One region of the Rhodococcus artemisiae genome, then DNA from elsewhere that is predicted to be linked to it. Evidence: riboswitches for the same ligand, from Rfam matches in the RefSeq annotation. Region 1 holds a riboswitch; each other region holds the start of a gene.

Region 1 (10,609 bases):
GTGGTCCTGCTTGCGGCGGCGTGCGGATCCTCGGAAGAGTCATCCGACTCGACCGAGGACACCACCACCACGAGCACCTCCGCATCGGCCGAGTCCGGCACTCCGAGTAGCCCCGCGGTGAACCTCGGCGACAGCTACGAGGACAACTGCGCGGCAATGCTCCCGTACCTCGACGAGCTCGAGGAATGGGGCCAGGATCGCACGGTGGCCGCGGCCGCAGTCGCCGAAGCTCAGCAGCAGCTCCCGGAATGGGAGAACCTGAGTGAGGAAGAACAGGCCGACACACTCCAGGCCATCGAGGACGCCGGTAAGGGGCAGTGCTCATAAACAGCGAGTTGTTCGACAGGTTGCGGCGCTTCCCCGATGTGGAAGCGCCCAATCTGCTTGCCGTCGACGCGGCGGACCGCCTGATTCTCGACGAGGCGGACTCCGCGCTCGTGGCCGCGCCCGACGGATCCGTCGTCGTGATCGACGACCACTTCGGCGCGCTCACCCTCGGCGCCGCTGCGCGACACGATGCGTCCGGAATGCGCGTTCATCAGGATTCGATCGTCGCCGAACGCGCATTGGCCGCGAACGCCGACCGGGAAGGGCTGTCGGATCGCTTCACGTCCCACGGCCTCGACGCGGAGCTCCTCGCCGGGGCTCAGGTGGTACTCATGCAGTTGCCGCGCTCGCTGAGCGCTCTCACCGAGATGGCGGAGGCCGTCGCCCGGCACGCGTCGCCCGACGTGACCGTGTTCGCAGGTGGCCGGGACAAGCACATCACCGTGGCGATGAACGACGTCCTCGGACGTTCGTTCGGTGAGGTCCGTGCGTCACGAGGCCGACAGAAGTCGAGGGTGCTCACGGCCCGAGAGCCGATTCCCGGTGAGCCGAGCTATCCGGTCACCGAGACGCTGTCCGACCTCGATCTGACAGTGGTCGCGCACGGGGCCGTCTTTGCCGGTCCGCGCCTCGACATCGGTACTCGATACCTTCTCGACTTCCTGCGGCAGACACCGCGGGACATCGATGTCGCGGTGGACCTCGGATGCGGCTCCGGAATTCTCGCCGCAGAACTGGCCCGACACCGCCCGTCGGCGCGGGTCATCGCAACCGACCACTCTGCCGCGGCGGTCGCGTCGGCCTCTGCGACTGCGGCCGCCAACGGTCTGGCCGACCGCATCGAGACCTTGCGCGACGACGTCGCCGGCTCACTTCCCGAGGCCTCGGTCGACGTCGTGGTGTGCAATCCGCCGTTTCATGTCGGTGCTGCGGTGCACACCGGGGTGGCGGTCAAGATGTTCGAGGCGGCAGCCCGCATCCTCCGGGACGGCGGCGAACTGTGGACCGTGCACAACTCCAATCTCGGCTACCACCGCAACCTGCAACAACTGGTCGGTAGGACGACAGTTGCAGGTCGCAACCGTAAGTTCACCGTGACCCGATCGGTCCGCACCCGGTAGAGTCCGGTTTGTCCGGGGTCGCTTCGCGGCATCGAAGGCGGGTCCGCTCGGCGGCTCGAAGACGGTCCGCTCCGCGACGGGAACTATCGCCGCGGCTGCCTCGTTCAACGGACAACCAGGTTCAACGGACAGAAGCGAACCATCAGAAGGGAAGTGCACGGTGCGCACCACCAGTAATCCGGTGTTCCGCAACCTGCCCAAGCAAGAGGGCGGCGGATACGCCTCATTCGGCACTGCGACAGCGGGCGCCGCTCAGGCCACCCAGCAATTCGGGCAGCCTCAGCATGCACCTGCCGATCCGTGGGCGCGCCCCACCGATCAGCGGTCCATGACGATCGACGATGTCGTCACCAAGACCGGCATCACGCTCGGCGTGCTCGCCGTCACGGCGCTGATCTCATACGTCCTCGTCAACTCCAATACCGGCCTGGCGCTGCCCTTCGTGATCGGTGGCGGCCTGATCGGGCTCGCCCTCGTCCTCGTCGCGACGTTCGGCCGCAAGATGGACAACCCGGCCATCGTCCTGGCCTACGCCGTCGCGGAAGGCTTCTTCCTCGGCGCGCTGTCGTTCATGTTCACCGACATCACGTTCGGCGGTGCCGGTGGCTCGACACTGATCGCACAGGCGGTCCTCGGCACGTTCGGTGTGTTCTTCGGCATGCTCATCGTCTACCGCACGGGCGCGATCCGCGTCACCCCGCGGCTGACCCGCATGATCGTCGGCGCTCTCGTCGGTGTCCTGATTCTCGCGCTCGGCAATCTGGTCGCGGGCTTCTTCATCGACGGCGGACTCGGCCTGCGCGACGGTGGCGCTCTCGCCATCATCTTCAGCCTCGTGTGCATCGGCATCGCCGCGTTCAGCTTCCTGCTGGACTTCGACGCAGCCGATCAGCTGATCCGCGCCCAGGCGCCGGAGAAGGCCGCGTGGGGTGTGGCGTTCGGTCTCACCGTCACCCTGGTCTGGCTGTACGTCGAGATCCTTCGACTGCTCAGCTACTTCCAGAGCGACTAGTTCCCAGCACACACGGCCGGGCCATCCGCAGGGTGGTCCGGCCGTTGTGGTGTCCGGCCCGGCCGGTCGTTTCGCCTGATACGGGACGGGTACCACGCCCCGAGCAACCGCGGTCTGAGAACATGGTGGTATGCGCATCGCGGATTCTGTCGTCGACCTCATCGGCAATACCCCCCTGGTCAAACTCAACTCGGTGGTCAAACCCGGATCGGCGCTGGTGGCAGCGAAGATCGAGTACCTCAACCCCGGCGGTAGCTCGAAAGACCGCATCGCCGTCAAGATGATCGACGCGGCCGAGGCCTCGGGCGAACTGAAGCCCGGCGGCACGATCGTCGAGCCGACCTCCGGGAACACCGGCATCGGCCTGGCCCTCGTCGCCCAGCAGCGCGGATACAAGTGTGTGTTCGTCTGCCCCGACAAGGTCAGCGAAGACAAGCGCAACGTGCTCAAGGCCTACGGCGCCGAAGTGGTCGTGTGCCCGACCGCGGTGCCGCCGGAGCACCCCGACAGCTACTACAGCGTCTCCGACCGGCTTGCCCGTGAACTCCCCGGTGGCTGGAAGCCGAACCAGTATTCCAACCCCGGCGGTCCCGAGAGCCACTACGAGACCACCGGCCCCGAGATCTGGAACGACACCGACGGCAAGATCACACACTTCGTCGCAGGTGTCGGTACCGGCGGCACCATCAGCGGAACCGGCCGCTATCTCAAGGAGGTGTCGGGCGGCAAGGTCAAGGTCGTCGGCGCCGACCCGGAAGGCTCCGTGTATTCCGGCGGTACCGGTCGCCCGTACCTCGTCGAAGGTGTCGGCGAGGACTTCTGGCCGGCCGCATACGACCCCGCCATCCCCGACGAGATCATCGCCGTCTCCGATGCCGATTCGTTCGAGATGACCCGTCGCCTCGCCCGCGAGGAAGGCCTGCTCGTCGGTGGGTCGTGCGGAATGGCCATGGTCGCGGCTCTCGAGGTCGCCGAGCGTGAAGGCCCCGACGCCGTCGTCGTGGTCCTGCTGCCCGACGGTGGTCGCGGGTACCTGTCGAAGATCTTCAACGACAAGTGGATGGCGTCCTACGGCTTCCTGCGCGCCCCGCTCGACGGCAAGCCCGACGACTCCATCGTCGGCGACGTGCTGCGCGGCAAGACCGGCGACCTGCCGGCACTCGTGCACACCCACCCGTCGGAAACCGTGCGCGACGCGATCGAGATCCTTCGCGAATACGGCGTCTCGCAGATGCCTGTGGTCGGTGCCGAGCCGCCTGTCACCGCCGGTGAGGTCGCCGGTTCGGTCAGCGAACGCGAGCTGCTCAGCGCCGTCTTCGAAGGACGCGCCAACCTCGCTGACTCCGTCGAGAAGCACATGAGCCCGCCGCTGCCCAACATCGGTGTCGGCGAATCGATCTCCTCCGCGACGAAGGCGTTCGGCGACACCGACGCGCTCATGGTGATCGACGACGGCAAGCCCGTCGGCGTCATCACCCGCCACGATCTGCTTGGTTTCATCTCCGAAGGCCGATAGGACAGATTTCAGATGACAGACAACACACAGCACGGCTTCGCTACCCGCGCAATCCATGCAGGCTTCGAGCCCGACCCGCAGACCGGCGCGGTCAACGTGCCGATCTACGCGTCGTCGACGTTCGCCCAGGACGGCGTCGGTGAGATGCGCAACGGCTTCGAGTACGCGCGCACGGGCAACCCCACCCGCCGTCCCCTCGAAGCGAACCTCGCGGCGCTCGAAGGCGGCACCTTCGGGCGCGCGTTCGGTTCGGGTATGGCCGCCACCGACTGCCTGCTGCGGTCGGCGCTGAGGCCCGGCGACCACCTCGTGATCCCCAACGACGCCTACGGCGGTACGTTCCGGCTCATCGACAAGGTCTTCACGCAGTGGGGCATCGAGTACACGCCCGCCGCGGTCAACGACCTCGACGAGGTGCGCGCGGCCCTGCGCCCGAACACCAAGCTCGTATGGATCGAGACCCCCACCAACCCGCTGCTCAACATCGGCGATATCGCTGCACTCGCCGACATCGCGCATACCGGTGACGCGAAGCTCGTCGTCGACAACACGTTCGCGTCGCCGTACCTGCAGCAGCCGCTGTCGCTCGGCGCGGATGTCGTGCTGCACTCGACCACCAAATACATCGGCGGACACTCCGACGTCGTCGGTGGCGCACTGGTGACCGACGAGGAAGAACTCGACACCGCGTTCGCATTCCTGCAGAACGGTGCAGGCGCGGTCCCGGGGCCGTTCGACGCCTTTCTCACCCTGCGAGGCATCAAGACCCTCGCGGTGCGCATGGAACGGCACAGCGACAACGCCGAGAAGATCGTCGATGCGCTCTCCGGGCACAAGGCCGTCACCCAGGTCCTGTACCCCGGTCTCGACTCGCACCCGGGCCACGAGGCCGCCGCGAAGCAGATGCGCCGGTTCGGCGGCATGATCTCGGTGCGCCTCGCCGGCGGGCGCCAGGCTGCGCTCGACTTCTGCAAGCGCACGGAGATCTTCACTCTTGCCGAGTCGCTCGGTGGCGTCGAGTCGCTCATCGAGCACCCCGGCGCCATGACCCACGCGTCGACGGCGGGCTCGGCCCTCGAGGTGCCGGACGATCTCGTGCGGCTGTCCGTCGGCATCGAGGATGCCGCCGACCTCCTCGCCGACATCGAGCAGGCACTGGGGTAGTCCCACCCGTCGAATACAGCCGTGGCTCCCGGAAGAACTCCGGGAGCCACGCGCATGAGTGGAGCCGCACCGACCGGATCCGGTCGGTGCCAGGTGAGTTAGGCTGCCGAGGTACCAAGCCGAAACGGACAGCGTTACGGGGGAAGCCGGTGTGAACCCGGCGCGGTCCCGCCACTGTGATCAGCAGAGCACATTCTGCCGAAAGCCAGAGCGCCCAGCTGTCCGTTCCTGATTTCGAGGCGCGTGACCTCGGAAAGGAACGACGTGCACACATCTCTGGGGTACCGGCGCGCCCGCATGCGCCGGCTGATGGCCTCCACAATGACTGCGGGAGTCGTTCTCGTGGTGTCCGCGTGCGGTCAGGCGGTCGACGACACCGGCAGCGCGCAAGAAGCGGGGGAGCTGTACGTCGATCTCGACAACTGCGGAATCACCACCGAGTACACCGCGGCGCCGGAACACGCGGTCACGCTGACCTCCAATGCCACCGAGACCATGCTCGAGCTGGGACTCGAAGACCGCATGGTCGGCACCGCGTACATGCGGGGACGCGAGATCGCACCGGAGTACACCGACGCCTACGGGCAGGTGCCGATCCTCTCGTCCGAGCAGCCCACCATGGAACAGCTCATCGACGCAGACCCGGATTTCGTCTATTCGGGTTACCCCGACGGTTTCAGCGAGAAGACGGGTCATACCCGCGAACAACTCGGCGATGTCGGCATCGACACCCACCTGAACCCTGAAGGCTGCGCCACGGGTCCGGTGGAAATCGACGATATCTTCGCCGAGATCACCACCATCGGAGAGATATTCCGCGTCCCCGATCGTGCGGAAGACTCGGTTGCCGAACTCCGTGCCCGACTCGACGACGTGCGGTCGCGGGTGGGCGATGAGGAACCGGTGACAGTGTTCCTGTACGCGTCCGGCACCGACACGGCGTCGACGACGGGTGCGAACAGCATGGCCACCGCGTTGATAGAAGCCGCGGGCGGCGTCAACATCTTCGGAGACGTCCCCGAGCGATGGATGAGCGTGTCGTGGGAGCAGGTCGCGGAACGGAATCCCGACGTGATCCTGGTACGTGAAGAAGGCACCACACCGCAGTACCAGTCACCGTCGGTGACGACGAAGATCGCGGACCTGATGGCGGTACCGGCGATTTCGGCCACCACAGCGATCCGCAACGAGGCATTCCCGACGATCACGCTGTCGCAACTCCAGCCGGGCCCGTATTCCATCGACGGCGTCGAACATCTCGCACGCCAGTTCCACCCTGCCTCGTTCGGGTGATCGGGCAGGCTCAGCGCGCCCGCTTCCGGGTAGTGCTCGCCGTGTCGCTCGTCGTCCTGCTCGTTGCGGCCACCGTAGGTGTACTGGCGGGGTCGGTCGGAGTGGATGCGACGACGGCGTGGCGCATCATCGGGCATCGGATCTTCGGTCCCTCCGTGATCTCCCCCGATTGGACCAGATCCCAGGATCTGATCATCGCCGATACCCGCCTGCCCCGAGTTCTGCTTGCAGGCTGCGTCGGCGCAGGTCTCGCGCTCGTCGGTGCCACGATCCAGGCGGTCGTCCGTAACCCGCTGGCAGGACCCGGCATTCTCGGTGTGTCGGCGGGTGCGGCTGTCGGAGCCGTGGCGGTCCTGAGATTCGGATTGGGCGGCCGGGCCGTGCTGCTTCCGATCGCGGCGTTTCTCGGGGCGCTCGCTGCGATGGTGATCGTGCTCCTGGTGGCGCGGGGACGCGGACCGCTCGATCCCGTCCGTCTGGTCCTTGCCGGTGTCGCCGTATCCTCCGTGCTGAGCGCACTGACATCGCTGATGGTGCTGACCTCGCCCGATCAGAGTCTTGCCGGGCAGGTCCTACAGTGGACACTCGGTGGGTTCGGTGCTGCCCGCTGGGACACGTTGGCCCTTCCCGTCGTCGGGGTGGCTCTCGCTTGCCTCGCCCTGATGCCGCTCAGCCGAAGCCTCAATGTGCTGCTCACCGGAGACGAGAGCGCGACCGCGCTCGGCGTCGATGTCGGGCGAATGAGATTCGGGTTGATCGTGCTGTCGACGCTGCTGACCGGGATCCTGGTCGCGGTGAGCGGAGTGGTCGGGTTCGTGGGCCTGATGATTCCGCACATCGCGCGCATGCTGGTCGGTTCGGATCACCGGCGGATGCTGCCCGTCGCTCTCGTGGTCGGAGCCGCGTTCGCGATCGGTGCCGACCTGGTGGCCCGGACCGTGATGATTCCGCGGGAGCTTCCTGTAGGCATCATCACGGCACTCGTGGGCGGACCGTACTTCGTCTGGCTGTTGCGCCGCACATCACGGCGGTGAGGAATCGATGCTGAGATTCGAGAACATCACCGTACGCGCGGGTGGGCGAGTGTTGGTCGACGACGTGAGTTTCGACGTCGCTCCGGGTGAGGTCGTTGCCCTGGTGGGTCCGAACGGCAGCGGAAAATCGACGCTGCTGCGTACCGCGTATCGCGCTCTTCGTCCCGCGTCGGGCTCAGTCCACCTCGGTGGGCGCGATGTGTGGCGGAGTCCGGTGCGATTCGTCGGTCGCACAACAGGGGTCGTCGCGCAGACCACTCCGTCCGACTTCCCGCTCACGGTCGCAGATGTCGTCCTTCTCGGCCGCGCGGCGCACAAGGGAATGTTCGACGCAGACAACGAGACCGACGCGATGCTTGTGATCGCAGCGCTCGACGCTGTCGACATGAGTGACCACGCCGACCGGGATTTTGCTCGGCTGTCGGGTGGGGAGCGGCAACGTGTCCTGGTCGCGCAGGCCCTCGCAGGGGAGCCGTCCGTGCTGTTGTTCGACGAACCGACCAACCATCTCGATCTGCGCCACCGGCTTGCCTTGATGCGAGTGATCCGGGATCGGGCACAGACCGCGCTCGTCGCGCTGCACGATCTCGATCTTGCCGCCCGATTCTGTGATCGCATCGCGGTGATGAGCGCGGGGCGGCTGTGGGGCATCGGTACACCCGAGGAGATCGTGACACCGGCGCTGTTGTCCGAGATCTACGGCGTGGACGCCGAGATCCTGCGGCATCCGCGCGACGACAGTCCGATGGTGGTGCCGCTGTGAGAGAGGTGTTGCCATGACCGCACTATCTTCGGCGCAAGCCCGGCCGTTCACGGCCGGGACAGCCGATCTCTCGACCGGTGTGTGTCGGTGCTTGCTTGTACGGTGCGGGCGTGCAACTGCGATACCAATACCGCGTGTATCCGACGCCAGGCCAGCAGGACATGCTGGCCCGCTCGTTCGGATGCGCACGGGTGGTATTCAACGATGCACTGCGCGCCCGGCAGGACGCGTACGCAGCGGGAGTGAGGGTCTCGGACACCGACGTGCAGCGGTGGGTGGTCACCGCAGCGAAGAAGACCCCGCAGCGGGCATGGCTGGCCGAGGTGGCGTCGGTGGTGCTGGTCCAAGCCTGTCAGGACGCGCGGCGCGCGTATCGGAACTGGTTCGATTCTCTGTCGGGGAAGCGGAAGGGCCGCAAGGTCGGGGCGCCTCGCTTCCGGTCCCGCAAGGACAACCGGCAGACGGTCCGGCTCACCCGCAACGGGTTCTCGCTGCGTTCGAACGGCACGTTGTATATCGCGAAGGTCGGCGAGCTGAAGGTGGCGTGGTCACGGGAGTTGCCGTCCGAGCCGAGCAGCGTCACGGTCATCAGGGATTCGGCGGGTCGGTACTTCGTGTCGTTCGTGGTGGAGACCACCGACGAACCGATGCCCGAACTCGACTCCGAGGTGGGGATCGATCTCGGGCTCACCACGTTCGCGGTCCTGTCCGATGGAAAGGTGATCGAGTCGCCGAGGTTCTTCCGACGTGCCGAACGCAGACTCCGCAAGGCGCAGCAGAATCTGTCCCGAAAGGAGAAGGGTTCGAAGAACCGGGCCAAGGCCCGCCTCGAGGTCGCCAAAGCTCACGCGAAGGTGGCCGACGCCCGCAAGGATTGGGCACACAAGCACTCCACGACGATCGTCCGCGAGAACCAAGCGGTGTATGTCGAGAATCTGTGTGTCGCGGGCCTGGGGCGGACGCGGTTGGCGAAGTCGGTGCACGATGCCGGGTGGGGGATGTTCACCCGGTTGCTCGAGGAGAAGGCCGCCCGCTATGGGCGGACCTTCCAGCGGGTGGACCGGTGGTTCCCGTCGTCGCAACTGTGCTCGGTGTGCGGCGGGTCGGACGGTCCGAAACCGTTGTCGGTGCGGGAGTGGACCTGCACGGCGTGCGGTGTGGTCCACGACCGGGATCTGAATGCAGCCGAGAACATCCTCGCCGCCGGACGGGCGGAGAGGCGAAACGCCTGCGGAGGGACTGTAAATCCTGCCGCCTAGCGGAAGGTATGTCCCTGTGAAACAGGAACCCACCGAAAGCGCCGAGCGGGCGCTGGTAGGAATCTCGGGTTGTTCACGGCCGGGAGGACGTCAAGCAATGGGGAGTGCTCACGCACGTCGACACGGATGTGTCTCCGGCCCGGAGTATCGACGACGCGATCCGGTTGGCACGCCTCGCAGAGGAGTTGGGGTTCGAGTCGTTCTGGGTCGCGCAGCACCGTTTCGGTGACCAGGGCGGGGCGGTCCCCAGCCCGCTCGTACTGCTCGCGGCAATCGCCCGGGAAACCACGACGATCGCGCTCGGAACGGCCTCGATCGCCGCAGGATTCGAAGATCCCCGACGGCTGCTCGAAGATGCCGCCGTCCTCGACGCCTTGTCCGGGGGAAGGCTGCAGTTGGGATTGGGCAGCGGGTCGGCGCCGACAACATCACAGATATGGGGCATCGATCACGACACCCGCCACGACCGGTACTGGAATGTGGTCGACGCGGTACTGCACGGTGCCACCTCGGGTCTCGGTGTTCAGGAGGTGAGGTGTGCGGTGGTTCCCGAGACCACCGGGTTCGCCGAGCGGCTCTGGGTGACCACGGGCAGCGAAGCGGGCATCGACCACACCGCACGTCGCGGGCTCGGGCTCGTCGCCGGTCGCCGCAATGTCGACGAGCGCGGTGTCGGCTACGAGGATGCGCGCGTCGCGGGACTCATCGCACGTTACCGCGAGGCGTCGGGAGCGTCCGGACGCGTGGCATTGTCCCGTCCGTGCGTCGTCGCTCCCGACGATGCACGAGTGGAACAGTTGCGGGTGCTCGAACAGCAGGCGCGTTCGGCGGCGGGACGACCATACGATCCTCGCGCCTCCGTGGTGGGCACTGCCGAGTCGTTCATCGCGATGTTCTCGGACGATCCCGGCCTACCACTCGCCGACCACGTGCTGATCCACACGCGCCCACTGGCGTTGCCGTATCACGTGCAGGTCGCCGGTCTCGAACAGTTTGCCGATGCGGTGCGGCCACACGTGTCCTGAGGGGAGCGCGCTATCGCGACTTCGCGCAGCGTGTCCCTTACCCTGGGGCGATGGGTGCATTCGATCAGGTGCGGTTAGGAGAACCGGAGATCCGT
Region 2 (10,609 bases), on a different contig from region 1:
ACGATGTGCAGCTGCAGACCCCCGTCGTTGCACCACAGCAATGTGTCCGGATCGAGTCGAACGCATCGGCCGGAGTCGACGACCGACCCCAACGCAACCGACCACATCCTGGCGGCGTAGCCGAAGAAGAGAGTCGACGCGGCCACTCGCGTCTCGCCGGTTCCCATCCGCTGTGCGGTGTCCGATACCAGCGGATCGCGAATCATGCTGTCGCGCAGCGTAGATGTCGGCAGCCACAGGCCGTCGGGTACAGGGCCGGTGCTCACTGCGAAGTAGGGACTCAGCGCGGTGATGCGCGCCAGTACTGCAGCAGCGTCAGGCACGGCTGTCCCCACTGTCGAGAGCGACGGAATCGAGGTCGAACACCAGTGTGCGCGGATCGAAGCGCATCCGTCCACGATCGAATGTTGCCCCGATCCGACCGGACTCGGCCAGAGCTGCTGGGGAGTCGCACGTCAGCGTGCGATCGGCGTCGAGCAACCACATTCGGTCCGACACACGCAGCGCGAGCTCGAGCTCGTGGGTGGACATGATCACGGCGAGGTTCTGTTCGACGGCGAGGCGCCGCAGTACGTCGACGAGTTCGACCCTGGACGGCACATCGAGGAACGATGTCGGCTCGTCCAGCACCAGCAACGATGGGTCCTGAGCGAGGGCGCGGGCGGTGAGAGTGCGTTGTCGCTGTCCGTCGGACAGCTCGCTGAACTGCCGGGACGCCAGGTCTGTCGCGCCGACCGCGTCGAGCGCCCAGTCCACCGCGGCATTGTCCTCCGGTGAGAGTCGTGCGCCGGCCGAGAGGTGCGGGGTGCGTCCGAGTGCGACGAGTTCGCGCACCGTCAGCAGGCCGGGATCGATGCGTTCGGTGAGGACGACGGAGATCCGGGTCGCGAGGTCTGCCGGTCGAACAGACGACACGTCGTCGCCGTCGATGAGAACCTGTCCGCGCAGCGCCGGTTGCAGGCCACACAGGGTGCGGATCAATGTCGACTTCCCTGCACCGTTGGGACCGACCAGGGCGGTGAGCTCACCGGGGCGAGCGACGGCGTCGAGACCGGTCGCGATCTCGGTGATGCCTCTCTTCCGTAGCGCGCGGCGGCGTGTGTAGCCGATTGTGACATCGCGCAGCTCCACACCGTTCACAACACCGTCGCTGTTCGCAGGGTCGTCGCTGTTCACAGGGCCGCCCCCAGTGCCCCACGCCGGCTGCGGACGAGGACGACGATGACGACCGGCGCGCCGACGAGCGCGGTCACCGCATTGAGCGGGAACACCGTGTCGGTGCCAGGCATCTGGCTCACCACGCCGCATACCAGCGCCACCACCGCACCGAACAGTGCGACTCCGGGCAGCAGCACTCGATGGTCGGAGGTTCCGAATGCCATGCGCGACAGGTGCGGAACGATGAGCCCGAGGAATCCGATGGGTCCACAGAAGGCTGTGGTGACGCCCGCGAGCAGTGCGGCCGATACCACCGTGGTCAGCCGGACGACGCGGATATCGATTCCCATCGACCGGGCATAACCTTCACCGAGGAGCAGCGCGTTGAGGGCCCGTACCGTCAGGAGCGCCACGGCTATGCCGCCGACCACGACGGGCACCAGCAACTTCAGGTCCGACCACGTGGTCGCAGTGAAACTGCCCAGGCCCCACACGAGGAACTGCTGAGCGCGCTGCGGGTCGGCGTAGACGAGGAGCACGGAGACGACGGCCGTGGTCGCCGACCCGAGCATCACGCCGATGAGCAGCAGCGTCACCGCCGAACGTACCCACCTCGACAGCACCACGATCAGCATCAGCACGGCCGCCGCGCCGAGCGCGGCAGCGATGACGACTCCGGTGCGGCCGAGCCCGGCGAGATTCGCTGTGAATCCACTGGCTCCTCCGCCACCTGCCACGACGACGAGCGCGACACCGAGACTCGCGCCGGAGCTCGCGCCGAGGATGTACGGGTCGGCGAGCGCGTTGCGGAACAGGGTCTGCATCTGCAGGCCGGCGATGCCGAGTGCCGCACCCACCGCGATCGCGGTGAGCGTGCGAGGTAGCCGGAGGTCTCGGATCACCATGTCCCAGCGGGGATTCTGCGCGTCCTGCCCGAGCAGGACCCGGAGAGTCTCGTCGAGTGGCACCGTGACCGATCCCACCGTCACCGATACGACGGTGGCGACCACGAGCGCCGCGATCAGTGCGGCGAACGCCACCGCCACGCGCCGGGCACGGACCGGGGGAACGGAGGTCTCAGTGACTGCCGGTGCCGCGTCGAGCACGGTGGTCATGCCGGCAGTTGCTGATAGAACGTGAACTCGTGATCGGGCAGCAGCTCGGGATGCAGGACCGCGACCAGGTCGGACAGGACCAGATCGGGTCGCAGCACCCCACGTTCGTAGAAGTCGTTACCGCCGCCCGGTCCGAGCGCCTTGTTCGCGTTCCACACCTGACCGGTGCCGACCGCCGCGAGGTCACCGTAGCGTTCGTCGTCGGCCAGGGCGTCGCCGATCGAGGTCCAGCTGTTGACGACAAGCCAGGTAGGTGCGTCGGAGGACTCCGCGACCACGGCCTCGAAGTCGAGGGGCAGTGACCCGGTACCGGTGACGTCCTGCCACGGCCACGTGGCTCCCGCATCGCTGAACAGGCGGCCCATGTAGCTGCCGCCCGACGACATGTACCACGTTCCCTGCGACATCCCGCCGAGCAGCACCGGTGAGGGTTCCGCTCCCGCGGCCTTGTCGGCGACCTCCAGGTAGTCGCGGCGGATTCCGTCGTAGACCTCGGCTGTGCGGACCTCAGTGCCGGTCAGTGCCGCCATCACCTTGATCCACTCGGCGCGACCCAGCGGCGACGCTTCGAGCCACTCGGCGTTCGCGACCACACCGATCCCGGCTTCACGCAGCTGCGCGTATGCGGGGTCGTCGGTGCCACCGGTCATCACGACGTCGGGTGCGGCGACGACGACGGCCTCGGTGTCGATAGTGCCGCCGGCCGCGTATTCGGCGACGTCACCGGACGCGATCCGATCGACGACCGAGGTGTCACTTACATAGGATCCGTTGGACACGCCGGTGAGTACGTCGAGCACGCCGAGTTCGGTGACGAGCGGCAAGTGTGTCGTCGAACCCGAATACAGGCTGTCGACCGGCACCGAGATCTGCTGGGCGTCGGCCAGATCGTCCGACAGGTCCGGTGCCGGTGCACCACACTTGACCAGCACATACGACTCCGGTTCGGCGCCCGAGTACGGCTCGTCGACAGTGAGCACCTGGTAACTGTTCTCGTAGGTGATCGAGAAATTCTCTGCGTCGACGACCTCGGACTTGTCGGGGAAGTAGTCGACGCTCGGATCGAAATCGGTGATACATCCGTCGGGGGCGGCGGTGTCGGTGTCGGTGTCGGTGGTGGCGGTCGAGCAGCCGACGAGGGCCAGACCCGCGACTGCCGCAGCGCTGAGAAATCTGAGTGGAACGGCGCGAGCGCGCATGGCGAAGACGCCCTTTCTCGGGGAGGTCCGCCCCGTCCAGGTGAGTGCGGCGACGTGAGTATCTGGCTCCCGGGAGAGTTGCTCCCCGGTCACAGTGGCGGGACCGCGCCGGAATCGCACCGGCTTCCTCATGTGTCGTCGCATACGACGTCGGGAACCTAACACGGACCAAGACGGCAATACGGACCGGGTTCTTCATGGTTATCGTGGAGGGACCACAACGATCGAAAGGACCGGTATGGGTGTCAGCTTGGCCAAGGGTGGAAACGTCTCGCTTTCGAAGGAGGCGCCGAATCTCACGGCGGTGACGATCGGACTGGGCTGGGACGTCCGGGCCACGACGGGAAACGACTTCGATCTCGACGCCAGCGCACTCCTTGCGAGCGCGGCCGGCAAGGTCCTCTCCGACCAGCACTTCGTGTTCTACAACAACCTGCGTTCTCCCGACGGTGCGGTCGAGCACACCGGCGACAACCTCACGGGTGAGGGTGACGGCGACGACGAGTCGATCAACGTCGATCTCGTTGCACTTCCTGCCGATGTGCAGTCGGTGGTGTTCCCGGTGTCGATCCACGACGCCGACGCGCGTGGCCAGTCGTTCGGACAGGTGCGTAACGCATTCATCCGCGTCGTCGACCGTTCCAACGACCGCGAACTCGCCCGCTACGACCTGACCGAGGATGCCTCGACCGAGACCGCGATGGTCTTCGGTGAGCTGTACCGGCACGGCGCCGAGTGGAAGTTCCGCGCAATCGGCCAAGGCTACGCATCCGGGCTCGCGGGGATCGCTCGGGACTACGGCGTGAACATCGGCTGACCCGGTAGCGGTCCGCCGACGAGGCGTGTGGGGTGCCCGGCGACTGCCGGCACCCCACACCTCGTTTCGGTCGGGCTCAGTTCTCGATCCACAGCTCCTCGGGCAGCGGGGAGCCCAGCGTGTAGAGACGCAGACCGTGGACCTTCTCGCCCACCATCACGGACGGTGACGATCGGACATACCAGACGCCCGGGTCGAGTTCGGCAATCCGCGTCTGGACGACGTCGTAGGCCTGCTTGCGTTCGTCGATGGTCTCTGCTGTTCTGCCGGCGTCCAGCGCGTCGTCGAGGCGGGGGTCGGAGACCCCCATGAAGTTGCCGGTCGACTCGGAGTGGAACGCCGTCCAGAGCGCGTAATCCGGGTCCTGGGTGATCGCCGACGAGACCATCATGTCGAAGTCGTGAGCACCGGCTCTCGCGGCGCCCGTGGGGAAGTCCACCACCTCGACGCCGACCTCGACATTGTCGTAGGCGTTGAGCTGTGCCTGCAGGGCTTCCGCAGTGGCCTGGTTGTCGACACCGGTGTAAGTGGTGAAGGTGAACTCGACGGGCTTCCCGTCGGCTGCAAGTTCGTCGAACAAGGTCTGGGCGGCCGCCTGGTCCTGCTGCGGTAGCGCGATATCCGAATAGAACGGTGAGTCTTCCGGGAACAGGGTTTGTGGCACCTCGCCGTCACCGTTGAACACGATGGAATTGATCATGTCGCGGTCCACGGCCAGCGCTACTGCCCGGCGCGCTCGTTCGTCGTCGAACGGGGCGCGCCGCAGGTTCATTCCCAGGTACTGCCCTCCGCCGGCGGACACGGTGGACACCTGTGCTCCCGCGTTCTGGGCCCTGATGACGCTCGACGGATTCGTTTCTGTGGACAGGTCGGCGTCGCCGGTGGTGATTGCGTTCACCCGCTGGTTGGTGTCCGCCACCGAGCGGATCGTGATCGCGTCGAGGTAGGGTTTCGGCGCATCCCAGTAATCGGGGTTGCGTTCGAGTTCGATGGCGCCCTGCCGCATCCATCGCGTGAGTTCGAATGGTCCGGCACCGACAGGTGCGTCGTCGAATGATGCTCGGCCGTTGCCGAGTGCGGTCGGTGAGGCGATCCAGTTCATGGATGTGGCGAGCATCCCCTGCGGGAAACTTGGATTCGGTTCGTGCAGAACGACCTTCAGCGTGGTCTCGTCCACCACCTCGGTCGCTGCGACCTGGGAAACCTGGCGGATGGCAGTGGATCCGAGTGCCGGGTCGCGGAGCCGCTCCCAGTTGAACTGGACTGCAGCAGCGTCGAGCGGCGTGTCGTCGGTGAACATGAGCCCTGGGCGAAGCGTGAGTTCGTACGTGGTACCCCCGTCGGTGCTGTCGAATCCCGTCGCCATGGTGTATTCGATCTCGTTGGTGTCGGGATCGTTGATCATCAGGGTGCCGTAGAGGGCGTTGCCCAGCAACGGTTGGTGTACCCAGGTATTGGAGAGTCCGGCGGGATCGAGCGTTCGGGGCTCGCCGATCTGGAGCGCGCTCAATCGCCCCCCGGTCGCCGGGTTTCCGGTCGTGGCCGAGGTGGGTGATTCGCTGGGGCTCGAGCCGCAGGCAGCCAGAACAAACACCGAGATGGCTGTGACGAGCACGGATGTTGCGGGATGGGGTCTGATCATCATCAACCTCTCGGGCGGCTTGCTCGATGGGCAAGCGCAGAGGGCGGCCGGCGGGTGCCGGGCGCGTCGGATCGATCCGAAAATAGGTGTCGACCATTGGTTGAGTCAACCGTTCGAACCCGAATCCCTGAAATTCCCTCCCGATTCAAGGATTCTTGATTCGAACAGTTGACTTAACCAAAACTCGGGGATATCTTGCGATAATCGATCGAATGAAACCGGAGACCGGTGTGGCGAAAGACTCGAAGAGCATGCAGGATTCGAATACCCTCCGGCCTGTCGACGGATCGAAGACCCGTTTGCTTCTGATTTCTGCGGCAGAGAAGCTGGTGGCCGAGAACGGCCCCGAGGGAGTGTCGTCACGGCAGATCGCCGCTGCTGCCGGCCAGACCAACAATTATGCGGTGCAGTATCACTTCGGGAGTAAAGAAGGACTGCTCGACGCGGTGTTCGCACATCGCCTCCAGCGCGTCGATGCAGTGCGCGCCGAATTGTTCGACACCGTGTCGTCCAGTGGGGGAGAGCCCTCGGTGAGGAGATGGCTCGACGTCCTGCTCCTTCCCTTGGCCAACGAAGTAACCGCCCCGGAAAGCCGGTACGTCAGCTTCCTCGCACGTGTATTCCTGTACCGGTTCAACGAGATCCCCCTGTGGTTCGGGGGTGGTGAACGGCCGATCAGCCCGATCGCGATCCGTGCGGCCGAGATGATCAGAGCGCAGATCTCCTACGTGCCCGAGGCTGTCCGGAACCGGCGGATACACGTGGTTCTCGCGCAATGCCTGCTCGCTCTGGCGAGTTTCGAGCAGCAACTGGCGAACGGCGAGACCCCGGATCTGCCGTTCGACGTTTTCGTCACAGACTTGTTGGATACCGCCGCGCAAGGACTTGCCACGCCCCTGTCGGAGGCGACGGCGAGTGCTCTGCGTGCGCACGAAACCCGATTGGAAACCTCATGAGTACACCCCCGAAGCGCGCGCCGGAGGGAGCCCCCAACGTCGTCGTCATCCTTCTCGACGACCTCGGATTCGGGCAGATAGGTTGCTACGGGTCCGATATTGCGACGCCCAACATCGACCGACTCGCTTCGGACGGATTGCGATTCAATCGTTTTCATGTGACAGCACTGTGTTCCCCCACCCGCGCGGCGCTGCTCACGGGTCGCAATCACCACGCTGTGGGGATGGGCTTCCTCTCCGACATTCCCACCTCCGAACCCGGGTACACCGCGAGCATTCCTCCGACGGCGGCAGCACTGCCGCGGATTCTGCGTGACGCCGGATGGAGCACCATGGCGGTGGGCAAATGGCACCTGACCCCACCCGGGGAACGCAGCAGCGCGGGTCCGTTCGACCGGTGGCCGCTGGGGATGGGTTTCGAGAAGTACTACGGTTTCCTTCGCGGCGACTCCAATCATTGGGCGCCGGAGCTGGTGCGCGACAACACCTATGCCGATCCGCCGCGCGGACCACGCGACGGGTACCACCTGACCGAAGACCTTGCCGACGAAGCGATTCGGATGGTCGTCAACCAGCAGGAGTCGGCACCCGGCAAGCCCTTCTTCCTGTACTTCGCGACCGGGGCCATGCATGCGCCGCATCACGTCGAACGATCATGGGCGGATGCCTACGCAGGAAAGTTCGACGGCGGATGGGAGAGGTGGCGCGAGGCCGTGTTCGAGCGGCAACTCACGGCCGGGGTCGTTCCGGAGGGAACGACGCTGACCGAGCGGCCGTCGTGGGTGCCCGACTGGGATTCCCTGACCGACGAGGAACGCCGGGTCTATGCGCGGATGCACGAGGTCTACGCCGGATTCCTCACCCACACCGATGCGCAGATCGGGAGGGTCGTCGACAGTCTCGACAAACTCGGTGTCCTCGACAACACACTCGTCTTCGTGATGTCGGACAACGGTGCGAGCGCCGAGGGTGGGGTGGGCGGCACCTACAACGAACACCGCTTCACTCATAACATTCGCGACGACGCCTCGGAAAGCATGGCACTCCTGGATGATTGGGGTGGACTCGACGGGTATCCGCACTACGCGTGGGGTTGGGCGTGGGCGGGCAATACCCCGTTCCGTCTGTGGAAGCGATACACCTGGCTCGGTGGCACCCGTGTTCCCATGATCGTGCACTGGCCCAGTGGAATCCGCGATGCCGGTGGGGTTCGTGATCAGTTCGCCCATGCGATCGACATCCTGCCCACGATCCTCGACGCGTGCGGCGTGACGATGCCGGATACGGTCGGTGGTGTCGACCAGCTTCCGGTCCACGGGGCGAGCCTGCTCCAGTCCTTCGGAGATGCTGCCTCGCCGTCACCCCGATCGACCCAGTACTTCGAGATGCTCGGGTCCCGATCGATTGTCGCCGACGGTTGGAAGGCCACGACCGACCACGTATCCACCGGCGTCCTCGACGAGGAGTTGCTGATGGAGGGCAGCAGGGACTTCGATACGGACACGTGGTCGCTTTTCCGGCTCGCCGAGGACTTCTCCGAGGCGCACGATGTGTCCGACCAGCACCCCGAAGTGGTTCGCGCCCTCGAACGGCAGTGGTTCATCGAGGCCGGCCGCAACAACGTGACCCCGCTCGCCGACAGCCTGCGAGGTCGGGCCGGGGCCATCAGGTCGCGTCTGTATCCGATTCCGCAGCGTCTCACGTTGTATCCGGAAGGCGGACCGGTCTCGGATGATTCATTGCCGCGGATGGCGGGTGGTGGCCGGGTTCTCGCAGAGGTGGACGTGCCGGACAGTGCCCCCGAGGGAGTCTTGTTCGCGCTCGGTGACTGGACAGGAGGTTTCGCCGGATTCGTCGACCGAGGCATCCTGACCGTGGTCGCCGCAACACCGGGCGGTGAGATCCGGGCGGTCGCGAACCGTCCACTCTGCGGGGGACGTCACATCCTCGGATGCGCATTCCGGCTCGCGTCGAACGGGTCGCTGCGAGTGGAAGCACTCATAGACGATGCCGTCGTCGGAGCTGCAGACAGCGACTACGAGCTGCCTCACGCGTGGCAGCACGGCGGCGCGTCGTTGGTCCTCGGACACGACAGGGGGCTGCCGGTATGCAAGGGCTACGAGCCGCCCTTCGCATGGAACGGTGTGCTCCATCGCGTGACCGTCGAAGCAGCCCGAAGCCGGCCGGTGGTGGAGGAGGACATCATTCGCGTTGCAATGCAGGTCGATTGACGAACCGACACAGAAGGAACCTCGAATCATGATCGACTCGACCATCGACACGACCGCCGCCGCGTCGGAAATCTACGCGAACGGGGGAGTCACGATCCGCAAGGTCGGCCACCACCTCGGGGCCGTCATCGACGGTGTCACGCTGTCCGGAGACATCTCCGGCGACACGTCCCTCGCAATCAGGTACGCGCTCGCCGTGAACAAAGTGATCTTCTTCCGAGGCCAGCACCATCTGACGGACGAGATCCAATACGAGTTCGGTGCGCGTATCGGCATTCCGACCACCGCCCACCCGTCTCTGGGCGCGGACGACAGCAAGACCCTGGTCCTGGAAGGAGCCGCGAGCGGTTGGCACACCGACGTCACCTTCGTGGACAGGATCCCGAAGGCCTCGGTTCTCCGTTCGGTGAAGGTGCCACCCTACGGCGGTGCCACCACGTGGGCGTCGACGACGGCGGCCTACGGTCAACTGCCGGAACCACTGCGGGTGCTCGTCGAAGGTCTGTGGGCGGTGCATTCCAACCGGTTCGACTACGCCGCGGCACTCGCACCCGAGAAGTTGAGCGGAAACTACTCGAAGTCGAAGCGGGATTTCCGCAGTGGGTTCGCGAAGACGACGTTCGAAACGGAGCACCCGGTGGTCCGTGTGCACCCCGAAACGGGCGAGCGAAGCCTGCTCCTGGGCCACTTCGTTCGTGAGTTCGTGGGTTTGAAAGCTGACGAGAGCAATGTGCTCTACCAACTCCTGCAGAACCGCATCACCAAGCTCGAGAACACTGTGCGATGGACCTGGGCGGACGGGGACCTGGCGATCTGGGACAATCGCAATACCCAGCACTACGGTGTCGCCGATTACGGCGATCACCCCAGGGAATTGCGGCGGACAACCCTCGCGGGTGACGTGCCCGTGGATGTTCACGGACAACCGAGTCGAGTCCGTAGCGGAGACGCCTCGAACTACTCCGTCGTCGACGATGCTGCACGGCTACCGGGATTCGCGAGCGTGTAGACACTCGACTCGTGTCAGCGCACCAGTCTCCACTTCGTCTCGTGGCGGTAGAACGTCGACCGCTTGAGCGCGCGAGGGTTCGGGACACCGTCGCGGGTGAGGAATGCGGAGGGAGAACCGAGCTGCACGGCGCGTCCCGTGAGCCACTTGTAGCCGCCGAACCAACGCGCTCTGTCGACGGCTGCGCGTAGTCCCGGCATCTGTGGCGTCGGCTCGATCCGGATGCCGGGCACCGTGCCCGAGAACAAGCGGGTGTCGTCGACATAGGCTTCACCCACGAGCGAGTTCTCCTCGCCGCGGACGAGCGCGCGTCCGACGAGGGCCACACCGGCGTCGTCGCGGATGAGCGGGATCGACTTCGCCTCCCCCTGCAGCGCGATGGACGCGGCCTTCGATCCGGTGCGTAATCCGTAGGCTTCGGTCGCGGGCGTACGCGACTCGGGGACGAACGCGACCTCGGTCGCGAGGCGGTCGGTGCGCAT
Region 3 (10,609 bases), on a different contig from region 1:
CGTGTTCCCTACTGGGTCACGGACATGACGGCACGGCTGGACATGTCGGTGAACCGGATTTCCAAGTACTGCCAATCCGTCGAAGCATTCGGGCTCGCACCTCGATCCCGGCTGGGTGCACCCGAACTGGTGATGCCCGAGGGAATCGACGCGTACGCACCCACCGACGTCTTCCGCGCTGTTGCGGCGCGCTGACCCCGATCACAGGACCAATACATGAATTTCGATCTACAGGATCTCAGCGGGACGTTCACGACGCTCGACATCGTCGTGTCGCTGACGCTGTCGTTCGTTCTCTCGGCCATTATCGGCTGGGTCTATCGCTATACCCACAAGAACGTCTCCTACAGCCAGTCCTACGTTCAGACCCTGGTCATGGTGGGCATGGTCGTGGCGCTGATCATGCTCGTCGTCGGCTCGAACATCGCTCGGGCGTTCGCGCTCGTCGGCGCACTGTCGGTGGTCCGGTTCCGCAACGCCATCAAGGAGACTCGCGATGTCGGTTTCATCTTCCTGGTGATGGCGATCGGTATGACGACCGGTACCCGCTTCTACGTGCTGGCGATCGCTGCGACCATCGCCATCTGCCTCGTACTGGTGCTGATGAACAAGTTCAACTGGTTCAAGCTCGACGTACAGCGGCAGGTGGTGAAGGTCCAGGTGCCGCCGGAGTCCGGATACACCGACATGGTCTCCGATGTGCTGATCCGGTACTGCTCCGAGTTCGAACTGGTATCCACCGAGTCCGTCCGCGGCGGCGCCCTGACCGAGCTGTACTACACGGCAACTCTGAAGAAGGGTAAGCAATCCAATGATCTGATCACCGCATTGAACGAGGTCAACGCCGGTCAACGAGTCACCGTCCTCACCGGATACGACCAGACGGACATCTGATGGACGAGCACACGAGTGGGGGACCGCGAAAACGGTTGCGCCACCGGATTCCGATGTCCCTTCGCCAACACTGGAAGATCGCCGTAGCGCTGGTTGCCTTCGTCACGCTCGTCGGGTCGGTGTTCGGCACCAGCCGCGTCCGCCCCTACATCACCGGTGACCCCACCGTCATCGCATCAGAGATCACCGAGAACATCGCGGGCACCATCGACCTGTTCGACGCATCCGTCGACCACGAGGTGTCGATCGACATCAGCGAAGTCGAGTACAACGACATGATCGACTCGTACGTCGACGACGGCGAGAAGGAGTGGGTCACCGCCGACGTCACCATCGACGGCACGGTGATCACCGACGTCGGTGTGCGATTGAAGGGCAACTCGACGCTCTCCGCTTTGCGCGGCGGTATGGGCGGTGGCCCCGGTGGTGGCGAAGGCAGCGGCGAACCTCGCGGGGGCTTCGAACTGCCAGGGGGCTTCGAACTACCCGAAGGGGTCGAACTGCCCGAGGGCTTCGACCCTGCGGAGATGCTCGCAGGGGGCCGGGGCATGCCCGGGATGGGGGGTACCAGTATCTCGACGGACGATCCGACGTCGCTGCCGCTGCTGATCGACTTCTCCGAGAATGTCGACGGCCGCGCGTATCAAGGTATGACCCAGCTGTCGGTGCGACCGGGAAGCCCGGTACTCAACGAGGCGATGGCTCTGTCGCTCACGGACGCGACCGACCAGCCGACCCAGCGTTACGCCTACACGGTGTACTCCGTCAACGACAGCGCGACCGCCACGCGTCTGCTGCTCGAACATCCCGACGAGTCGTACGCGAACTCACTGTTCGACTCGGACGGGTATCTGTACAAGGCCGATGCGTCGTCGAGTTTCGTGTACGTCGGTGACGACCAGGCCGACTACACCGACCAGTTCACGCAGCTCAATGCCGAGGGCACGGGCGACGTCCAGCCGATCATCAGCTTCCTGAAGTGGATGGACTCAGCGAGCGACGAGGAGTTCGACGCACACCTCGCAGACCGGGTCGACGTCGACTCGTTCGCGCGGTACGTCGCCACGCAGAATCTGCTCGTGAACGGCGACGACATGTCCGGTCCCGGTCAGAACTACTACCTCTGGTACGACCTCGATACGAAGAAGATCTCGGTCGTGTCGTGGGATCTCAACATGGCGATGCAGGGCGGAACGACCGCAGGACCGAACGACACCGTGAGCATGGGCGGAGGTATGGGTGGGCCGGGCGGCATGCGCGGACAGGGCGGCCCTCCCGACGCTGCAGCGACCGGCATGGCGCCGGCCGAGGGAATGGGGACGCCACCGAACGGCGACGGCGGGGGCGGGCGCTCGATGGGTGGGAACACTCTGAAGACCAGGTTCCTCGACTCCGACGCGTTCACCGATGTCTACGAGGCGGCGTACTGGGACCTGTACGAACAGATGTACGGAAGCGGCCTGGCCTTCTCGATCCTCGACGGTCTCGCATCCCGTGTTCCGGCCAGTGACGGATTGAGCGCGGAAAGCCTGCAGTCGAGCGTCGACTCGATGCGCTCGTGGATCCAGCAGCGCACCGACGCGCTCGAGTCGCTGTAAAGGCACGATTCGAAGACAGTCACACTCGATCGACCGGAGGTGGCTGTCTTTTTCGGCCGCGGCTGCGGGCTAGCGCACGGCGCACGCCACCATCACGGCCACTGCCAGCGCACCCGCTCCGACTTCGGAAGCGAGTTGTGCTGTGCGGCCGATGTCGTCGGGCACGGGCCGGGGGCCGTCTCCGAGCGTGCCACGATCTTCGACGACACCGTGATAGATGTTCGCCCCACCGAGCCTGAATCCGAGAGCGCCCGCGAACGACGCCTCCACCGGTCCGGCATTCGGACTCGGATGCTTGTGCGCGTCGCGTCGCCACGCACGCATCGCAGCCCGCGGCTGGGGTCCCAGACCGACGGCGAGCAGCGCGGACAACCGCGCGGGCGCAAGATTGAGCAGATCGTCGAACCGTGCCGAGGCCCACCCGAACTTCTCCAGCCGGGGGGTGCGATGACCGACGCGGGCGTCGAGGGTGTTCGCCGCGCGGTATCCGAGAAGTCCGGCCGGGCCGAACAGTGCGCCCCAGAAAAGCGGTGCGACAACGGCATCCGACGTGTTCTCCGCGACCGACTCGATGGTCGCGCGGGCGATACCGTTCTCGTCGAGTCGCGACGGATCGCGTCCCACCAGGTGCGTGACCTGTACGCGAGCAGCCGCGAGATCACCCGCGCGGAGTTGGGTGTCGAGGGTGCGGGCCTCACGACCCAGGGAGCGGCCCCCGAGGACCACCCACGTTGCGCCGGCGGTGACGGCGGTAGACAGCCAGGGTCGAGACCGGGTAGCGCGGTCGGCGACCACTCCGAGCGCGGCTGCCGATCCGACGAGCACCGACGTGAATACCACACCTGCGGCGCGGTTGTCGGCGTAGAGGATCTTCTCCGTGGCGCGCGCGAGCCTGCCGAATCCGCTCACCGGATGCCAGCGGGCCGGATCCCCGAACACCTGATCGGCCGCGTATCCGAGCGCCAGGCCCGTGGCTCTCGACATGCCGCTCACGGGATCGACCGCCACGCATCCGTCAAGGCGTCGGTCACCGCCCGGTCGCGGACGGCGATCCGAACCCACTCGTCGCCGAGCCCCGGGAACGTGTCGCCGCGGCGCAGCGCGAACCCCTTCGAACGCAACGCCTCCCGTGTCCCCGGCTCGGATCGGACGAGAACGAACGGCGCGGCCGGATCTCCCGCGACCTCGAGTCCGAGACCGGTCAGCGCTTCCACGAGCGCGGCCCGGTCGGTGGCGATCTCGTCGGCGATCACGGTCGATTCTTCCGTTGCTCGCGGTGCGGCGCATGCGATCATCGCCGCTGCCGCGGGCGTCGACACCGACCACGGCGGTTGCTGCGCCGCGAGATCGGCCAGTATTTCGGGATCGCCGACGACGTATCCCGCGCGCACCCCGGGGATCGCCCAGGTCTTCGTCAACGACCGCACCGTGATCAGCCCGGAGATGCTCTCGTTCGACAGCGATTCCGTTTCCCCGGGTATCGCATCCATGAACGCCTCGTCGATCACCACGACCCGGCCCGGACGCACCAGCGACCGCAGAGCCGCCGCCGGGTGCAGCACCGAGGTGGGATTGGTGGGGTTACCGACGATCACGAGATCCGCGGCGTCGGGCACCGCGTCGGCATCCAGCCGGAACCCGTCGTCGACGCGCAGCAGCACGCGCCGCACCTTGTGGCCGGCAGCGAGGAGCGCTGCTTCGGGTTCGGTGAACTGCGGGTGCACCACCACCGGCATCCGCCAGGAGCGCGCCCGCGCGATCAACGTGAACGCTTCGGCGCCGCCCGCGGTGGGCAGCACCTCGTCGACGCTGCGTCCATGTCGTCCGGCCAGCGCGGCGCGCGCCGCGCTGGGATCGGGATAGCGGTCGAGTCCCGCGAGCGACGACCGCAGCGTCTCGTCGAGCCACTGCGGGCGCGGTCGCCGCGACACGTTCACCGCGAGATCGACGAGACCGTCGGTGGCGTCGCGGTCGCCGTGATGATGCAGGTCCGGACCCGCGACACGCGGCATCCGAGGTGGTGCCGCCACCGGCGCCGCTACCCGGGCAGCGGCGACGAAGCGCTCCGCGAGCTGCGGATGCCCGGCCCAATGTGTGTGCAGGTACGACGCGTGGAGTGTCGCGGTGGCAAAGCCATCGGGACGTCCGTCCAATAGCCACGCGGGGGAGGGGCCTGGTTCGACGGTGGTGCGGTGGAATTCGTGACCCGTCACCCGGGTACCGGCAGGTCCGAGCAGGCCGTCGGCGGGTGCGATCGCAGTGCGGTAGCCGAGTGTGAGCCGTGGCGTCATGCGGGCGGAAGCGTTCAGGGCACCGACCATGTCGGCGCCGTCGACGTCCCTGCACAGATACAGCAGTCCGGCGCATTCGGCGACGGTGGGTACCCCGCCCGCGATGGCAGCGCGAAGGTGTTCGCGCAAAGGAGCATTGGACGAGATGTCCGCCGCGTGCACTTCGGGGAAGCCTCCGCCGAGGTAGATGCCGGCGGTATCCTCGGGCAGGGTTTCGTCGCGCAGCGGGTCGAAGGTGACCGTCCGGCATCCGGCTGCGCGCAGGATCTCCTCGGTCTCGGTGTAGCGGAACGTGAATGCCCGTCCCCCTGCGACGGCGATCACGGGACCGTCGATGCCGGATCCGGGCGGCTCCCACGGTGAATCTGTCAGGTCGGGTGCAGACCGTGCGATGCGCACGACCTCGTCGAGATCTATGTGTTCCGCGATCTGCGACGCGAGCCGGTCGAGTTGCCCGGCAGCCTCGACACGTTCCTGTGCCGGTACGAGTCCCAGGTGCCGAGACGGTGCGGAGATCCCGTCGTCGCGCTGCAGTACACCGAGCACGGGGATGCCGGTGGATTCGAGTGCGGCGATCACCTCGTCCGAATGTCGCGGCGACCCGGCCTTGTTCAGGATGACACCGGCGATGCGGACACCCCGGTCGTACGACGCCATGCCGTGGACGACCGCGGCGATGGATCGCGACGCGTGCGAGATGTCGACGACGAGAATCACCGGTGCGTCCAGCAGCCCTGCGACGTGGGCGGTGGATGCGTACCCGTCGGTGCCGAGCATCCCGTCGTAGAGGCCCATGACGCCCTCGACGACCGCCATGTCGGCGCCGGTCGCGCCGTGCACGAACAGGGGCGCAACCAGGTCGTCGCCGACGAGATGCGGATCGAGGTTGCGTCCGGGCCGGCCGGTCGCGAGGGCGTGGTAACCGGGGTCGATGTAGTCGGGGCCGATCTTGTGCCCCGATACCGTGTGGCCGCCGCGACGCAACGCTGCCATGAGACCTGTTGCAACAGTGGTCTTCCCGTGCCCGGATGCCGGTGCGGCAACGACGAAGCGCGGAATCGTTACCATGCTGCACCCGCTACCATGCTGCACCCGCTACCATGCTGCACCGGCTACCATTCGATGCCCTTCTGGCCTTTTTGCCCCGCATCCATCGGGTGCTTGATCTTCGTCATCTCGGTGACCAGGTCGGCAACCTCGATCAGCTTGGGGTCGGCGCGGCGCCCGGTGATCATCACGTGTTGATGGCCGGTTCTCGACGTCAGCGTCTCGACGACCTCGTCGACGTCGATCCAACCCCAGTTGATCGGATACGTGAACTCGTCGAGCACGTACAAGCCGTGTTGCTCGGCGGCGAGACGTCGCTGAATCTCGCGCCACCCCGCGAGGGCATCGGCGGCGTGATCCTCGTCGCTGCCTTCCTTGCGTGACCACGACCAGCCCGAGCCCATCTTGTGCCATTCGATCGCGCCACCGGTGCCGCGCTCGTCGTGCAGCTCACCGAGGGTTTCGAACGCCGTCTGCTCGCCGAGCCGCCACTTCGCCGACTTCACGAACTGGAACACCGCCACCGACCAGCCCTGATTCCAACCGCGCAGGGCCAACCCGAACGCCGCGGTGGACTTGCCCTTGCCGTCGCCCGTGTTGACCATCAGCAGCGGCCGATTGCGGCGCTGGCGGGTGGTGAGCCCGTCGTTCGGTACGACCTCGGGTTGTCCCTTCGGCATCAGGCTGCTCTCCCACGCACGATCGAGGTGAGGGCGTCGGCGTGAACCTCGCCCACTTGTACATACTCGGCGCCGAGCCGGTCGGCGAGTTGCGCCGCGAGTCCCATCCGGAAGCGACCGGTTTCGGAGTCGACGACGACCGCCGCGACCCCCTGCGCCCGGAGGACATCGGCGGCCTCGAGAGAACGGGCGACCGCGTCGGTGCCCGAGGTGGCGCGTCCGTCGGTGACGACGACGAGTAACGCCCGCCTGTCCGGATCGCGCAGCCGATGACGCCGGATCGTCTCGGCGGCCTCGGCAAGGCCTTCGGCGAGCGGAGTGCGCCCCCCGGCCGGGAGTTCCCGCAGACGAGCTGCCGCGACATCGACGGAGTTGGTCGGGGGCAGCGCGACGGTCGCGCTGTCGCCGCGGAAGGTCACGAGCCCGACCGTGTCGCGGCGGCGGTACGCATCGAGCAGCAGCGACAGGATCGCTGTCTTGACCTGTGTCATCCGCTGCTTGGCGGCCATTGACCCGGATGCGTCGACGCACAGCAACACGAGGTTCGCTTCCCGGCCCTCGACGACCTTGCGTCGCACGTCCCAGCCGCGTGAGGTCAGTGCGCTGGCACGGATCGTCGCGGGGAGGTGGACCGCGCCGGTGTCGCCGGCGCGGTCGCCGACGGTGCGCCCGATGGTGGTGGCCGCCTTCGAGCGCCTGCCCGCGACACCACGCCCGGTGCGGTCGACGGAGAACAGTCGTGTCCGGTACGGATCGGCCGGCGCATCCACCGAGTTCGGAACGCTTGTGTTCGAGCCGGACGGTGGGTCGGCAGGGGAGTCTTCCGGGTCGGGCGCGCCGCCACCGTCGGGGTCGTCGTCGGGATCCAGGTCGGGATCAGGCTGCGAATCGGGCCGATTCAGCAATTCGTCGAGCAGATCATCATCGGTATCGGGGTTGTCGAACGGGTTGCGGCGCCGCCGATGCGGCAGCGCGAGCTTCGCGGCGACCGCAACGTCCTCGCGGGTCACGTCGTCACGACCGGCCCATGCCGCGTGCGCGACCGCGGTCTTGGCGGTGACGAGATCGGCGCGCATGCCGTCGACGTCGAACGCCGCGCAGATCTCGGCTATCGACACCAGAGCGTCGTCGCCCAGGCGCACCGTCGACACGCGTTCGCGCGCCGATGCGATCCGCCGGGACAAATCCTGCTCGGCCGCGGACCACTGCGCGACGAACGAGTCGGGGTCTGCGTCGAATGCCAGGCGGCGGCGCACGATCTCGACGCGCAACTGCGGGTCGCGGGGCGCTGCGACGTCGACGGCGAGCCCGAACCGGTCGAGGAGTTGAGGACGGAGCTCACCCTCCTCGGGGTTCATGGTTCCCACCAGCACGAACGTCGCGGCGTGACTCACGGACACGCCGTCTCGCTCCACCGTCGACCGCCCCATGGCGGCGGCGTCGAGCAGCAGGTCGACGAGGTGGTCGTGCAGCAGGTTCACCTCGTCGACGTACAGCACGCCGCGGTGTGCGAGCGCGAGCAGGCCCGGCTCGTACTCGGCGGTGCGAGCCGACAGTGCCTTGCCGAGGTGCAGCGATCCGGTGACGCGATCCTCGCTCGCGCCGACGGGGAACTCGACGAGCCGTGCGGGCCGGATGTGCGACGGCGCGTCGGCCGGATGCGGACCGTCGGGGCAGCGCGGATCGGGGGAGGACGGGTCGCAAGCGAACCGGCAGCCGTCGACTTCTGCGACCTGCGGCAACAGCCCCGCTTGCGCCCGCACCATCGTCGATTTGGCGGTGCCCTTCTCACCGCGCACCAGCACACCGCCGATCGACGGCGACACCGCGCACAGGGTCAGGGCCAGCGCCAGGTCGTCGGAACCGACGACAGCGCTGAACGGATACACGAGCACTCCAACCTCCACAGGCTCCCGCTGGGATGTCCACTTCGGCAACCGATCGAAGGCCGGTCTTCGGACTTCCCGGTCGAGCGTCGTGCGATCGCCTTCCCGAAATTCTCCGGTGGCTGCGCTCACGCGCATGATCGACGACTCCCGGGTCACCGCAGCGGGCCTGTGCCGGATTCTCACCGGCTTCCCGATTATCCCTGTGAAGGGCACCTTCGATGTGTCTTGCCGCGGCCGAGTCTATCCACACCCGCCCGTCTCCCGGGCCACGGGCTATCGTTCACGGCCATGGGTTCACGGATCACCGTCGTCGGAATCGGCGCCGACGGCTGGAGCAGCATGTCGGCGACCGGCCGCGAGCACGTGCTCGCTGCCGACGTCCTGCTCGGCGGCGAGCGGCACCTCGCGATGATCCCGCCGACCGACGCGGCCCGCGAGCAGTGGCCGTCCCCGCTGCTCAGCAGTCTCGACGACCTGCTGGCCCGGCACCCCGGCAGGGTCGTGGCGCTTGCCTCCGGCGACCCCTTGGTATCGGGTATCGGCTCGACCCTCATCCGTCGTCTGGGCAGGGACGCAGTCGAGGTGATCCCCGCCGTGTCGTCCGTGGCACTCGCCCGGGCCCGCATGGGGTGGTCGGCCGAGGAATGCGACACCGTCACCCTCGTCGGCCGCGACGTCGACGCGCTGCGCCGTTACCTGAGTCGAGGTCGCCGGCTGATCGTCCTGACCTCGAACTCGTCGAGCCTTCCGGAGATCGCGCGGCTGCTCGTGGGGGAGGGATTCGCCGATGCGGCAGTGACGGTGCTCGGCAACCTGGGGGCTGACGAAGACCGAATCGCCAGCACCGCAGGTGATCTCGTGGACACCGCGGGTCCGCAGCTCGGTCTCCTGTGCATCGAGTGCGTCGGGGCGGAGGGGCTGTCCACGACACCCGGACTCCCGGACGAATTCTTCGAGAACGACGGTCAGCTCAGCAAGCGACCGATCCGGGCTGCCGCGGTGTGTGCACTTGCGCCGCGACCGGGGGAACTGTTGTGGGACGTGGGAGCCGGTGCCGGATCCGTCGGGATCGAGTGGGCCCGCACCGATCCGCGTTGCCGTGCCATCGCGATAGAGAAGGACCGGATGCGCGGCGACGCGATCGCGCGCAACGCCGCCCGCCTGGGTGTGCCGTCGCTGCGGGTCGTGACCGGTGGTGCGCCCGACGCGCTGGCCGGGCTCGACGTCCCCGACGCGATCTTCGTCGGAGGTGGTGGAAGCAGGGACGGAGTACTCGAGGCCTGCTGGCATGCGTTGCGGCCGGGTGGTCGTCTCGTCGTGCATGCGGTGACCCTGGAGACAGAGGCCGTGCTGGTGCAGTGGTGGAAGAAATGTGGAGGCGAACTGTCGCGGTTGTCCGTCGAACAGGCCTCATCGATCGGAACATTCACCGGGTGGCAGTCGCTGCGACCGGTTGTGCAGTGGAGTGTCACGAAAGGCGAAAAATGACAGTACATTTCGTGGGATCCGGCCCTGGTGCCGCAGATCTGTTGACGCTGCGGGCAGTCGATCTGCTCCGCGCAGCCCCGGTCGTGCTCTACGCGGGGACGTATCTCGACGCCGAGATCCTCGAGCACTGCAAGGGCGACGCCGAACTGATCGACACCCAGCATCTCGACCTCGATCAGATCACTGCACACCTCGTCGACGCCGATCGTCGCGGACTCGACGCGGTGCGGTTGTGCTCCGGCGACCCGTCGCTGTATTCGGCGCTGACCGAACAGACCCGGCGCCTCGACGCCGAAGGCGTTGCGTGGGACGTGACGCCGGGGGTCCCCGCCTACGCTGCTGCCGCAGCGACGCTCGGTACAGAGCTGACCGTGCCGGAACTCGTTCAGACTGTCGTCCTCACGCGCACGCAAGCGCGGTCGACCTCGATGCCCGACACCGAAGCGCTCGCGCGCGTCGCGGGTCTCGAGGCGAGCCTGGTGCTGCACCTGGCCATCACCCGGATACGCGTGCTCGCCGCCGAACTCTCCGAGACCTACGGCTCGGACTGTCCGGCGGCGGTGGTGGCGTTCGCGTCGCGCCCGAATCAGATCGTGCTGCGCGGCACACTCGCCGATATTGCAGAGAAGGTCGAGGTCGCGGGGTTGAAGCACACCGCAGTGATTATTGTCGGGCGTGCCCTCGGGGTCCGGGACACACCCGACGTGGCGTGTTCACATCTC

The links. Region 1 has a riboswitch for cobalamin ahead of Q7514_RS19060 (ABC transporter substrate-binding protein). Riboswitches for the same ligand answer to the same signal wherever they lie in the genome.
Region 2: it holds a riboswitch for cobalamin, as region 1 does, so the genes downstream of both, Q7514_RS25975 (ABC transporter substrate-binding protein) here and Q7514_RS19060 (ABC transporter substrate-binding protein) in region 1, are expected to answer to the same signal.
Region 3: it holds a riboswitch for cobalamin, as region 1 does, so the genes downstream of both, Q7514_RS26170 (VWA domain-containing protein) here and Q7514_RS19060 (ABC transporter substrate-binding protein) in region 1, are expected to answer to the same signal.

Annotation. Positions count from the first base shown of each region.
Region 1 covers NZ_JAUTXY010000009.1:78,584-89,192, reverse strand. Annotated here, with positions in the region: gene Q7514_RS19085 (hypothetical protein) at 1-327, shown strand, start outside; gene Q7514_RS19080 (class I SAM-dependent methyltransferase) at 318-1,448, shown strand; gene Q7514_RS19075 (Bax inhibitor-1/YccA family protein) at 1,609-2,460, shown strand; gene Q7514_RS19070 (cystathionine beta-synthase) at 2,591-3,976, shown strand; gene Q7514_RS19065 (cystathionine gamma-synthase) at 3,989-5,140, shown strand; cobalamin riboswitch at 5,253-5,377, shown strand; gene Q7514_RS19060 (ABC transporter substrate-binding protein) at 5,405-6,433, shown strand; gene Q7514_RS19055 (FecCD family ABC transporter permease) at 6,430-7,467, shown strand; gene Q7514_RS19050 (ABC transporter ATP-binding protein) at 7,475-8,230, shown strand; gene Q7514_RS19045 (RNA-guided endonuclease InsQ/TnpB family protein) at 8,341-9,489, shown strand; gene Q7514_RS19040 (LLM class flavin-dependent oxidoreductase) at 9,594-10,514, shown strand; gene ilvA (threonine ammonia-lyase) at 10,565-10,609, shown strand, end outside.
Region 2 covers NZ_JAUTXY010000015.1:121,726-132,334, reverse strand. Annotated here, with positions in the region: gene Q7514_RS25990 ((2Fe-2S)-binding protein) at 1-323, opposite strand, end outside; gene Q7514_RS25985 (ABC transporter ATP-binding protein) at 316-1,176, opposite strand; gene Q7514_RS25980 (FecCD family ABC transporter permease) at 1,173-2,273, opposite strand; gene Q7514_RS25975 (ABC transporter substrate-binding protein) at 2,270-3,472, opposite strand; cobalamin riboswitch at 3,509-3,640, opposite strand; gene Q7514_RS25970 (TerD family protein) at 3,711-4,289, shown strand; gene Q7514_RS25965 (ABC transporter substrate-binding protein) at 4,366-5,934, opposite strand; gene Q7514_RS25960 (TetR/AcrR family transcriptional regulator) at 6,144-6,887, shown strand; gene Q7514_RS25955 (arylsulfatase) at 6,884-9,118, shown strand; gene Q7514_RS25950 (TauD/TfdA dioxygenase family protein) at 9,147-10,127, shown strand; gene Q7514_RS25945 (hypothetical protein) at 10,142-10,609, opposite strand, start outside.
Region 3 covers NZ_JAUTXY010000015.1:169,127-179,735, reverse strand. Annotated here, with positions in the region: gene Q7514_RS26200 (polyphosphate polymerase domain-containing protein) at 1-195, shown strand, start outside; gene Q7514_RS26195 (DUF4956 domain-containing protein) at 217-894, shown strand; gene Q7514_RS26190 (CotH kinase family protein) at 948-2,492, shown strand; gene Q7514_RS26185 (cobalamin biosynthesis protein) at 2,562-3,476, opposite strand; gene Q7514_RS26180 (cobyrinate a,c-diamide synthase) at 3,482-5,851, opposite strand; gene cobO (cob(I)yrinic acid a,c-diamide adenosyltransferase) at 5,896-6,510, opposite strand; gene Q7514_RS26170 (VWA domain-containing protein) at 6,510-8,405, opposite strand; cobalamin riboswitch at 8,440-8,631, opposite strand; gene cbiE (precorrin-6y C5,15-methyltransferase (decarboxylating) subunit CbiE) at 8,688-9,887, shown strand; gene Q7514_RS26160 (cobalt-precorrin-4/precorrin-4 C(11)-methyltransferase) at 9,884-10,609, shown strand, end outside.